2 linked regions of the Saccharothrix espanaensis DSM 44229 genome follow. The protein of the gene in region 1 interacts with the protein of each later gene in a pairwise test. Links are inferred from orthologs where the notes say so. Each region holds a gene or a part of one and is shown on either strand. Other genes may lie near its edges.

Region 1 (5,715 bases):
ACGACCACGCCCGCGACTACGCCGACCACTTGCCCGCACCACGGCACCCCGGGCCCTGCCGCCACCCCGCCGACCGCGACCGCCAGCGCACCCAACGCCAGAACCGGCAGGTCGACCCCAGGCAGACCACTCTTCACGTCCATCACGACGGCCGCCGACACCGCGACCAGCACCATCACCGCCGCGACGACGGACAAGACCTTCCACCCGCGCAACGCACCGACCGCCGCCGCGACGACCACACCCACCGGCACGATCAGCGGGTAGTCGATCGCCTCCGGCCGGCCGTAGGGCAGAGGCAGGAACAGCGCGACGACCGCGCACCCCGCACCGACGACCACCAGGAAGCGCAGCACACCCCTGCGACGCGCCGCCGACTACGAGCGTTCCACCGCGGCATCCCGCCGACCTTGGACATTCCGGGTCAGCCCGTGATGAGGTCGAGCACCTCGGACGTCGGCCGCACGTCGCCGAACGACCGGTACACGGTGTGCAGAGTGGCGTTGTGGTCCTGGTCGCGGCGGGCCGCGTTGGCGTCGGCGACCATCACCACCCGCAGCCCCAACGTGCTCGCATCCCGCGCCGACGACTCGCAGCACACGTTCGTCACCGTCCCGGTGATCAGGACCGTGTCCACGTCCAGCGCGCGCAACCGGTCCGGCAACGGGCAGTGGCCGGGGAAGAACGCGCTCGGTGCGGTCTTCTCCACGACCAGGTCTTCGTCCCGCACGGGCAGTTCGGGCCACAACCGGTCCTCGGGACGCCCGGTTCCACCCGCCGCCGCGAACACCGCCGCCACCGCGGGGCCGTAGAACCCGACCGCCCAGTCCGACGGCCCGACCGCCGCCGGGAGCACCCAGGCCACCACCCCGCCCGCCGCGCGCACCCCGCCCGCGAGCCGGGCGATGTTGGGCACCACGCCCCGGCAGTACGGGTTGGCCTCCACGAAGAACGGCACCATGTCGATCACGACCAGGGCGGTGCGCCGGGCGGTCAGCTCGCGGTAGGCGTGCCGGCTGCCGCGCCGGCTCTCCTGACGGGCGTACTCGCGCGGCTCGATCCGCCAGTCGTGCAGCACAACCCACCCCCGTCCGCGAGCAGTGGACCCGGATCCGCGAGCGGTAGACCCGAATCCGCGAGCGGTGGACCCGGATCCGCCGGCAGCGCACTCAGAATGGCACGCCGCACCGCAGCAGGACGTTGGCGTACGGCGTCGCCTCGCCCGTCCGGATGACCAACCGGGCCTGGGCCACCCGTCCCTTGAACCCGTCGTGGTCGACCCGGTCGATCAGCGGCAGCCGCCCCGCCAGCGCCGCCGCGCACGACGGGTTGCGCTCGTCGAGTTCGGTGGCCACCAGCGCCCGTTCCACCACCAGTTCGCCCAGCACGCCGTCGAGCACCTGGAGGAAGGTCGGCACGCCGAAGGTGAACGCCAGGTCCACCACGGCCGGGCCGGGCGGGATCGGCAGGCCGCAGTCGGCGACTACGACCTCGTCGGTGTGCCCGAGCCGGGCCAGTTCGGCGTTCAGCCCGGGGTGCAGGATGCCCGCCCGCTTCATTCGAGCACCTCGTCCGGCCCGGGGTAGGACGGCTGCGCGCCCGGCCTGGTCACCGAGGTCGCCGCGACCCGCGCCGCGTACCGGGCGGCCTCGACCAGCGACTGGCCCGCCGCCAGCCCGGCGGCCAGGGCACCGGCGAACGCGTCGCCCGCGCCGGTGGTGTCGACCGGCGTCACGGCCGGCGCGGGCACCTCGACCACGCCGGACGCGGTGACCACGGCCGCGCCGCGCGCGCCCAACGTCACCACGACCGAGCGCGGGCCGAGGTCGAGCAGGCCCTCGAACGTGTCGGCCAGTTCCCGCGCCTCGTGCTCGTTGACGATCAGCGGGTCCAGCAGCGCCAGCGTCGCCGCCGGCACCTCGGTCACCGGGGACAGGTTGAGCACCGGCCTCGCCCCACGAGAGGCCGCTACCGAGATCCCGTGCACCACGGTTGCCAACGGGACTTCCAGCGAGCACACCAGGACCGTCACGCCGTCCCACGCCAGAGCGTCCACATCGGACTCCGACACGTCCGAGTTCGCGCCCGGTGCGACGACGATCGAGTTCTCGCCGTCCGGCGTCACGGTGATGTAGGCCAGCCCCGTCGGCCGGTCCGAGGTGCGGACCAGGTCGGTCCGCACCCCCGCCTCGGCCAGCGACCGCACCAGCAGGTCCCCGTACTGGTCCGGCCCGACCGCGCCGACCAGCGCGACGGCGCAGCCCAGCCGCCCGGCGGCGGCCGCGGTGTTGGCCCCCTTGCCGCCGGGCATCACCACCGTGTCGCCGCCGAGCACCGTCTCGCCGCCGCCGGGGCGGCGGGGGACCGCGACGACGAGGTCCGCGTTGGCCGAGCCGAGCACCAGTACCGTCACGTCAGCGACACCGTCATTTCTTGAACTCGGCGAGGTTCTTCTTGGTGACAACCTTGACCTCGACGTCGACGACCTCCTGCACCGGCTCCTTCTTCGCCGCCTTGACCGCCTGCTCGACGGCCTTGCGGCCGAGCACGTCGGGCTGCTGCGCGATGGTGGCGGCCAGGGTGCCCTCCTCGATCGCCTTCAGGCCGTCCGGGGTGCCGTCGAACCCGACCACCTGGACGTCCTTGCCGGCGCGGTCGCCGAGCGCCTTGATCGCGCCGAGCGCCATCTCGTCGTTGTCGGCGAACACGCCCTTGATGCCGGGGTTGGCCTGCGCCAGGTTGGTCATCACGTCGAGCCCCTTGGCGCGGTTGAAGTCCGCGGGCTGGCTGGCGACGACCTTGATGCCGCCGGAGTTCAGGCCCTGCTCGAAGCCCCGGCCGCGGTCGCGCGAGGCGGACGCGCCGGGGATGCCCTGCAGGTGCACGACCTCGCCGGTGGTGGCGCGGCCGAGCTCGATCGCGGCGAGCGTGCCGCCCTGCACGTTGTCCGAGGCCACCTCGGAGGCGACCTTGCCGTCGTCCACCGAGCGGTCCACCGCGACCAGCGGGATGGTGGCGTTCTCGGCGGCCTTGGCGGCGGGCCCGGCCTGCTTGGAGTCGACCGGGTTGATGATGATCGCCCGGACGCCCTGGGTGGTGAACGTCTGCACCTGGTTGACCTGGTTGGTGGCGTCGTTCTGCGCGTCCACCACGGTCAGCCGCACGCCCAGTTCGGCGGCGGCCTTCTCCGCGCCCTGCTTGAGGGCCACGAAGTACGGGTTGTCCAGGGTCGAGACGGCCAGCCCGATGGTGATGTCCCCACCACCGCCGCCGGCCTCGGTCCCCGAACCGCACGCGGCCAGCCCGAGGGCGAGGGCGGACAGCGCGGCGACACCGCGGAGCTTCATCTTGGGGGTTCCTCTCATCGGGTTCATCGGGTGCGGCGGCGAAGGGTGTCCAGCAGCACGGCCAGCGCGATCACCGAACCGATCACGACCTGCTGCCAGAACGGCGACACCTGCAACTGGTTGAGGCCGTTGCGGAGCACGGCCAGGACGAGCGCGCCGACCAGCGTGCCGGTGGCCCGGCCGACGCCGCCGGACAGCGACGCGCCCCCGATCACCACGGCCGCGATCGCGTCGAGCTCGTAGCCGACGGCGGCCTGCGGGCCCGCGGAGGACAGCCGGCCGGCCAGCAGCATCCCGGCGACCGCGGCGAACAGCCCGGACAGCGCGTAGACGACCAGCTTCTGCCGGCGGGTGTCGATGCCGGACAGCCGCGCGGCCTCCTCGTTGCCGCCGATGGCGTACATCGCGCGGCCGGAGTAGGTGCGGGACAGCACGAACCCGGTGATGCCGAAGAACACCAGCATCACCAGCAGCGGCATCGGCAGGTACGGCGTCAGGTTGGAGCCCAGGAAGCCGACCACGTCCGGGGTCTCGGTGGGGCTGCCCTGCGACACCACGAGGGTCAGGCCGCGCGCGACGCTGAGCATGGCCAGCGTGGCGATGAACGCGGGCAACCTCCCGTAGGCCACCAGCACCCCGTTGACCAGGCCCGCGACCACGCCGGTCAGCAGGCCGACCAGCAGCGCGAGCGGTCCGGGCAGGCCCGCCTCGGCCGACGACCACGCGCCGACCATCGCCGAGAGCGCGGCCACGCTGCCCACCGACAGGTCGATGCCGCCGGAGACGATGACGAACGTCGAGCCGAACGCCAGCACCGCGACCACGGCGGCCTGCACGCCGACGTTGAGCAGGTTCTGGGTGCTCAGGAACGACGGCGCGAGGATCGACAGCGCCACCACCATCACCAGCAGGCCCGCGAGCGCGCCGTTGTCCGCCAGGACACCGCGCACCGACGGGGTCGGACGACCGTCCACAGTGGAACTCATGCCTGGAACTCCTGAACCGCCAACGCCATCACCTTGTCCTGGGTCGTGCCGGCGGGCAGCTCGCCCGCCACCCGGCCGTGCGCCATCACCACGATCCGGTCGCTCATCCCGATCACCTCGGGCAGGTCGGAGGAGACCAGCAGCACGGCGCGGCCGGCCGCGGTCATCCGGTTGACCAGCTCGTAGATCTCGACCTTCGCGCCGACGTCCACGCCGCGCGTCGGCTCGTCGAGCACCAGCACCTTCGGGTCGGCCATCAGCCACTTGCCGATGACGACCTTCTGCTGGTTGCCGCCGGAGAGTTCGCCGACCGGCCGGTCCAGCCCGGCGGTGCGCACGCGCAGCGCGGCGGCCATCTCCCGGGCCCGCCGGCGCTGGCCGACCCGGTCCACCAGGCCCGACCGGGCGGTGGTGCGCAGGGTGACCAGGCCGAGGTTGTCGCCGACGGTCGAGGTGAGCACCAGGCCCTGGCCCTTGCGGTCCTCGGGGACCAGGCCGAGCCCGGCCCGCAGCGCCGCGCCCACGTCGTGGCCGGGCAGCGGGCGGCCGGCGACCTCGACCCGGCCCGAGTCGTAGCGGTCGACGCCGAACGCCGCGCGCACCACCTCGGTGCGGCCGGCGCCGACCAGGCCCGCGATGCCGACCACCTCACCGGCGCGGACCTGGAACGACACGTCGTGGAACGCGCCGGCGCGGGTCAGGCCCTCGACCGAGAGCAAGACCTCGCCGGGCCGCTCGCGGCGGCGCGGGTACTGCTCGGCGATGGTCCGGCCGACCATCAGCTCGATCATCCGCTCGACGGTCGCGCCGCGCGGCAGGGTGCCGACGCTGCGGCCGTCGCGCAGGACGGTGATCCGGTCGGCGACGCGCCGGATCTCGTCGAGGTGGTGGGTGATGAACACCAGGCCGACGCCCTGCTCGCGCAGGCCGGCCACGATGCCCAGCAGCCGGTCGGTCTCGGTGTCGGTGAGCACGGCGGTCGGCTCGTCCAGCACCAGCACCTGGGCGTCGAGGTCGAGGGCGCGGGCGATCTCGACCATCTGCTGCCCGGCGATGCCGAGGTCGCCGACCGGGGTGTCCGGGTCCACCGCGAGGCCGACCCGGTCCAGCAGGCGCCGGGCGTCGTGTCGCATTCGCGCTTTGTCGACAAATCCCCACCGGCGCGGCGGGCGGCCGAGGAACAGGTTCTCCGCGACCGAGAGCCGGGGGACCAGGGCGAGTTCCTGGTGGATCACCGCGAGCCGGGTGCCCGGTGCGCGGTGCACCGTTCCACGGTCCGGGGCGTGGACGCCCGCGAGGATCTTGACCAGCGTGGACTTGCCCGCGCCGTTCTCGCCGAGCAGGACGTGCACCTCGCCCGGCCGCACGTCGAAGTCCACCCC
Region 2 (5,121 bases), 1.7 Mb from region 1 along the record:
TGATCGAGGACATGTTCGACAACCTGAGCATCGCCGCAGGTCAGAGCATCGTGCCGGCACGGTGGTCGTGGTGGGTCCGGGTGCTGCGGGCCGTGGCGCGCCGACTGGACTGAACCAGCCGCATCCACAACCCTGCACGGCGTCCGTCTACCGGGTACCGGACGCCGACCAGAGGGAGGGTTCGTGACACCGGGAGACTCCGATGACCACGCGGCCGCCTTCGGCGAGTTCTACCACCGGGAGCGCACCCGGCTCTTCCGGTTCGCCGCCGTCATGTCACCGCACCTGGACCACGAGTCCGCGGTGCAGGAGGCGTTCGTCCGCGCCTGGCGGAACTGGCCGGCCATCGCCCCCGGCGCGCGCCGGGCGTGGCTGGTCAAGACGATCCGGAACCTGCTGGTCGACCAGGCCCGCCGGGTGGAGCGGCCCAGCGAGGTGACCGACGAGGTGGTCGCCCGGTCCCGGATCCTCGTGCAGCGGCAGCGCGAGGCCGAGACGTGGCACGAGCTCAACAGCACGCTCGCCGCCATCGCGCGGCTGCCCGACCGGCTGCGCACCGCCCTGGTGCTGCGGTTCTGGGACTTCGACGACGGCGAGATCGCCGACGTGCTGGGATGCGGACGGGACTCCGTGCGCAGGTACGTGTCGGAAGCGCGGGCCCAGGTCAGCGCGACGGTCGGCAACTCCGAGCGCCGGGTGCGGGGTTCCCGGCGCGGGAAGGGGACAACATGACGGACGACGACGCGCGCCGCAACTCCCGTCCCGGGCTGTCCACCTCGGACGGCGGCGGGCTCGACCCGTTGCTGGACGAGTTGCGCGACGGGGTGACCGAGGCGATCCCCGACGACCCGGCGTCCGACGACCTGGGCGTGGCCGCGATCATCGCGCAGGGCTCCCCGGGCCCGACCGCGCCGCAACGGCACGCGGCCCTGCTCACCGCCGCCCGCGCCGGCGACCGCGACGCGCTGAACACGCTGGTCGCCGAGCTGACGCCGCTGGTGTGGCACGTGGCCCGGGGCAACGGGCTGGACCAGGGCATCGCCGAGGACGTGGTGCAGACGGTGTGGCTGAGCCTGCTGCGGCACCTGGACCGGATCGCCGAGCCGCGTGCCCTGGCGGGCTGGCTGATCGTCACCACCCGGCGGGAGGCCCAGCGGGCGTGGCGCGAGGCGAACGGCCGGGCGGCGCTGTCCTCGGACTCGGCGCTCGACCTGCCCGACACCCGCTGGCTGCCCGAGACCGAGGCGCTGCGCGACGACCGCGACCGGCGGCTGTGGCGGGCCTACTCGAACCTGCCCCGGCGCTGCCAGGAGCTGCTCCGGCTGACCGTGCTGGCCGGCCGCGCCGAGTACCGCGCGGTGGCCGAGGCGCTGTCCATGCCCCGGGGCAGCATCGGCCCGACCCGCGGCCGCTGCCTGGCGACCCTGCGCACCCTGCTGGAGCGCGAGGGAGGTGTTTGACATGTCCGACGAGCTGAACACCTGGCTGGACGACCTGGTGGACGTCCTCGACCCGCCGCCGGCGCACCTGGCCGACCAGGTCGGGGTGCTGCTCATCATCGCCCTCGCGCTGCGCGCCGCCTGACCCGGCAGGACGCCGAAGGGGGCACGGTCGGGACGCCCCGACCGTGCCCCCTCCCGCCAGATCAGACCTTCGTGACGGAGACCCTCACCTCGGCCCCGTCGCCGACCGAGCCCGCCGCACCCCCGGCGACCTCGCCGTAGGACACCGCGTCGGCCAGCGTCTCGGCCGCCACGAACGCCTCGAACCGGCGCACCGCGTCGGCCACCTCGCCGGCGGGCAGCTGCACGACCAGCGCGATCCGGTCCGACACGTCTAGGTCGGCGTCCTTGCGCGCCTGCTGCACCACGCGCACCAGGTCGCGGGCGACGCCCTCGGCCGCCAGCTCCGGCGTGACCGCCGTGTCCAGCACGACCAGGCCGCTGTTGGCCGGCAGCGCCGCCGTGGCCCCCTGGTCGGTGGCCACCAGCCGCTGCTCGTACTCCTCCGGGAACAGCTCGACGCCCGCCGCGACGACCTTGCCGTCGACCTCGGACCAGTCGCCGGCCTTGACCGCCTTGATCACCTTCTGCACCTCCGGCCCGAGCCGCGGCCCGGCCGCCCGCGCGTTCACCGCGAGCTGGAAGTGCCCGTGCGCGTCGACGTCGGAGGTCAGCTCGACCTCCTTGACGTTCACCTCGTCCCGCAGGATCTCGCTGAACGCCGCCAGCCGCTCGGCGTCGCGCGCCGCGATCACCAGCCTGGCCAGCGGCAGCCGCACCCGCAGCTTGTTGGCCTTGCGCAGCGACAGCGCCGTGGACGCCACCTGCCGCACCTGGTCCATCGCCGCCACCAGGTCGGCGTCGGCCGGCAGGTCCGCCGCGACCGGGTAGTCCGCCAGGTGCACCGAGCGCCCGCCGGTCAACCCGCGCCACACCACCTCGGTGGTCAGCGGCAGCAGCGGCGCGGCCACCCGGCTGACCACCTCCAGCACGGTGTGCAGGGTGTCGACGGCGTCCTGGTCGCCCGCCCAGAACCGGTCGCGGGACCGGCGGACGTACCAGTTCGTCAGCACCTCCAGGAACTCCCGGATGGACGCGCACGCCCCCGAGATGTCGTAGACGTCCAGCCGCGCCGTCACGTCCGCGACCAGGTCGTGCGTCTTGGCCAGCGCGTACCGGTCGAGCACGTGCGGCGAACCGGTCCGCCAGGTGCCTTCGACGCCCTCGGCGTTGGCGTAGAGCGCGAGGAAGTACCACGAGTTCCACAGCGGCAGCACGGCCTGGCGCACGGCGTCGCGGATGCCCCGCTCGGTGACGACCAGGTCGCCGCCGCGCAGGATCGGCGAGGCCATCAGGAACCACCGCATGGCGTCCGAGCCGTCCCGGTCGAACACCTCGTTGACGTCCGGGTAGTTCTTGCGCGACTTGGACATCTTCTGGCCGTCGTCGCCCAGCACGATCCCGTGCGCCACGCAGTTCTTGAACGCCGGCCGGTCGAACAGCGCCGTGGCCAGCACGTGCATGGTGTAGAACCAGCCGCGGGTCTGGCCGTTGTACTCGACGATGAAGTCGCCCGGGTAGTGGTCCTCGAACCAGTCGGCGTTCTCGAACGGGTAGTGCACCTGCGCGAACGACATGGACCCCGACTCGAACCAGCAGTCGAGCACCTCGGGCACCCGGCGCATGGTGGAGCGCCCGGTCGGGTCGTCCGGGTTGGGCCGGGTCAGCTGGTCGATGTGCGGCCGGTGCAGGTCGGTCGGGCGCGCGCCGAAGTCGCGCGCCAGCTCGTCCAGCGAGCCGTACACGTCCACCCGGGGGTGCTCGGGGTCGTCGGACACCCAGACCGGGATCGGCGAGCCCCAGAACCGGTTGCGGGAGATGTTCCAGTCCCGCGCGTTCTCCAGCCACTTGCCGAACTGGCCGTCCTTGATGTGCTCGGGCACCCAGTTGATCTCGCCGTTGAGCTCGACCATCCGGTCCTTGAACTTGCTCACCGCGACGAACCACGACGACACGGCCCGCTGGATCAGCGGGTTGTCGCAGCGCCAGCAGTGCGGGTACGGGTGGTCGTAGGTCTCGTGGCGCAGCAGCAGGCCCGCGTCCCGCAGGTCGCGGATGATCGGCTTGTTCGCGTCGAAGACGTGCTGCCCCTCGTAGGGCGGCACCTCGGCGGTGAACCGGCCGTGCGGGTCGACCGGCACGACCACCTCGATGCCGGCGGCGTCGGTGACGAGCTTGTCCTCCTCGCCGAAGGCGGGGGCGATGTGCACGATGCCCGTGCCGTCCTCGGTGGTGACGTAGTCGGCGGCGAGCACCTGGTGGGCGTTCTCCCGGCCGACGAAGAAGTCGAACGGCGGCGCGTACCGCCGGCCGACCAGGTCGGAACCCCGGTACCGGGCCACGACCGGCGGCTCCTCGCCCAGCTCGCGGGCGTAGGCGGGCACGCGCGCCTCGGCGAGCAGGTAGCGCTCGCCGTTCGCCTCGACCACCACGTAGTCGACGTCCGGGTGCACCGCGGCGGCGAGGTTCGACGGCAGCGTCCACGGCGTGGTCGTCCACACCAGGGCCAGCTCGCCGGACTCCAGCCGCAGGCCCACGGTGACCGCCGGGTCCTGCCGGTCGCGGTAGGTGTCGTCCATCTTGGTCTCGGTGTTGGACAGCGGCGTCTCGCAGCGCCAGCAGTACCAGAGCACCCGGAAGCCCTCGTAGACCAGGCCCTTGTCCCACAGGGACTTGAAGGCCCACATGACGCTTTCCATGTAGTCCAGGTCGAGGGTCTTGTAGTCGTTGTCGAAGTCCACCCAGCGCGCCTGGCGGGTCACGTAGTCGCGCCACTGGTCGGTGTACTGGAGCACCGACGCGCGGCACGCCTCGTTGAACTTCTCGATCCCGAACGCCTCGATCTCGGACTTCGACGAGAACCCGAGCTGCTTCTCCGCCTCCACCTCGGCGGGCAGGCCGTGGGTGTCCCAGCCGAACCGGCGCTCGACGTGCTTGCCGCGCATGGTCTGGTAGCGCGGCACGACGTCCTTGACGTACCCGGTCAGCAGGTGCCCGTAGTGCGGGAGGCCGTTGGCGAACGGCGGGCCGTCGTAGAAGACGAACTCGTTGGCGCCCCGGTCCCCCGCCGGCCGGGCGGCGATCGAGTCCGGGAACGTCCGGTCGGACTTCCAGAAGTCGAGGACGTCCTGTTCCAGGGCGGGGAAGGACGGCTGGGAGGGCACCGAGCCCTCGCCTGCCTTCGGGTAGGCCATCGTGCTGCTCCTCGCGTGCTGCGTCATCCGGCACGCGGGGACGACACGCCTGGATCGGCGCACCGCGGTACCACCCCGCTTGCCGACGCCAACCTCGCGACGGCCTCTCGTTGCCGGCTGTGACGGGCCGCACCCGTCCGGTTCTACTGGGGCTCGCGCCCGTTCTTCCGGAAGCTCCCCGGTGATGGCCGGATCAACGCCGTGTGGGTCAAGCCTAACCCGCGGGTGCAAGCCGGTTGTGGCGGACGTCCCAGACGCGGAGCCCGTCGTTGAGCCCGACGGCGAGGAACCGGCCGTCCGGGCTGAACGCCGGCACGCACCCGAAGCCGGAGTCGGCGAGCCGGACGGCCTCGCCGGTGGCCAGG

Evidence for each region. The genes of interacting proteins can lie anywhere in the genome.
Region 2: the proteins of BN6_RS49430 (region 1) and ileS interact in binary tests that used the Escherichia coli proteins (3 or more experiments, as listed by UniProt). The link is inferred for Saccharothrix espanaensis DSM 44229 from one-to-one orthologs.

What each region holds. Positions count from the first base shown.
Region 1 is NC_019673.1:9,310,405-9,316,119, forward strand. What follows is about bases 1,388-4,211. They hold BN6_RS49430 (substrate-binding domain-containing protein), read right to left. Parts: upstream 3,348-4,211; coding sequence 2,427-3,347; downstream 1,388-2,426. Other genes in these bases: rbsD (D-ribose pyranase), read right to left, coding at 1,388-1,559; BN6_RS41190 (ribokinase), read right to left, coding at 1,556-2,413; BN6_RS49435 (ABC transporter permease), read right to left, coding at 3,371-4,211. Also shown: BN6_RS41175 (outer membrane protein assembly factor BamB family protein), read right to left, coding at 1-356; BN6_RS41180 (isochorismatase family cysteine hydrolase), read right to left, coding at 425-1,078; more of rbsD, read right to left, coding at 1,170-1,387; more of BN6_RS49435, read right to left, coding at 4,212-4,333; BN6_RS41205 (sugar ABC transporter ATP-binding protein), read right to left, coding at 4,330-5,715. UniProt on the Escherichia coli protein: Part of the ABC transporter complex RbsABC involved in ribose import. Binds ribose. Also serves as the primary chemoreceptor for chemotaxis.
Region 2 is NC_019673.1:7,648,933-7,654,053, forward strand. What follows is about bases 1,446-5,121. They hold ileS (isoleucine--tRNA ligase), read right to left. Parts: upstream 4,757-5,121; coding sequence 1,646-4,756; downstream 1,446-1,645. Other genes in these bases: BN6_RS33260 (RNA polymerase sigma factor), read left to right, coding at 1,446-1,460; BN6_RS49845 (hypothetical protein), read left to right, coding at 1,462-1,584; BN6_RS42670 (caspase, EACC1-associated type), read right to left, coding at 4,971-5,121. Outside these bases: BN6_RS33250 (hypothetical protein), read left to right, coding at 1-113; BN6_RS42665 (RNA polymerase sigma factor), read left to right, coding at 184-732; more of BN6_RS33260, read left to right, coding at 729-1,445. UniProt on the Escherichia coli protein: Catalyzes the attachment of isoleucine to tRNA(Ile). As IleRS can inadvertently accommodate and process structurally similar amino acids such as valine, to avoid such errors it has two additional distinct tRNA(Ile)-dependent editing activities.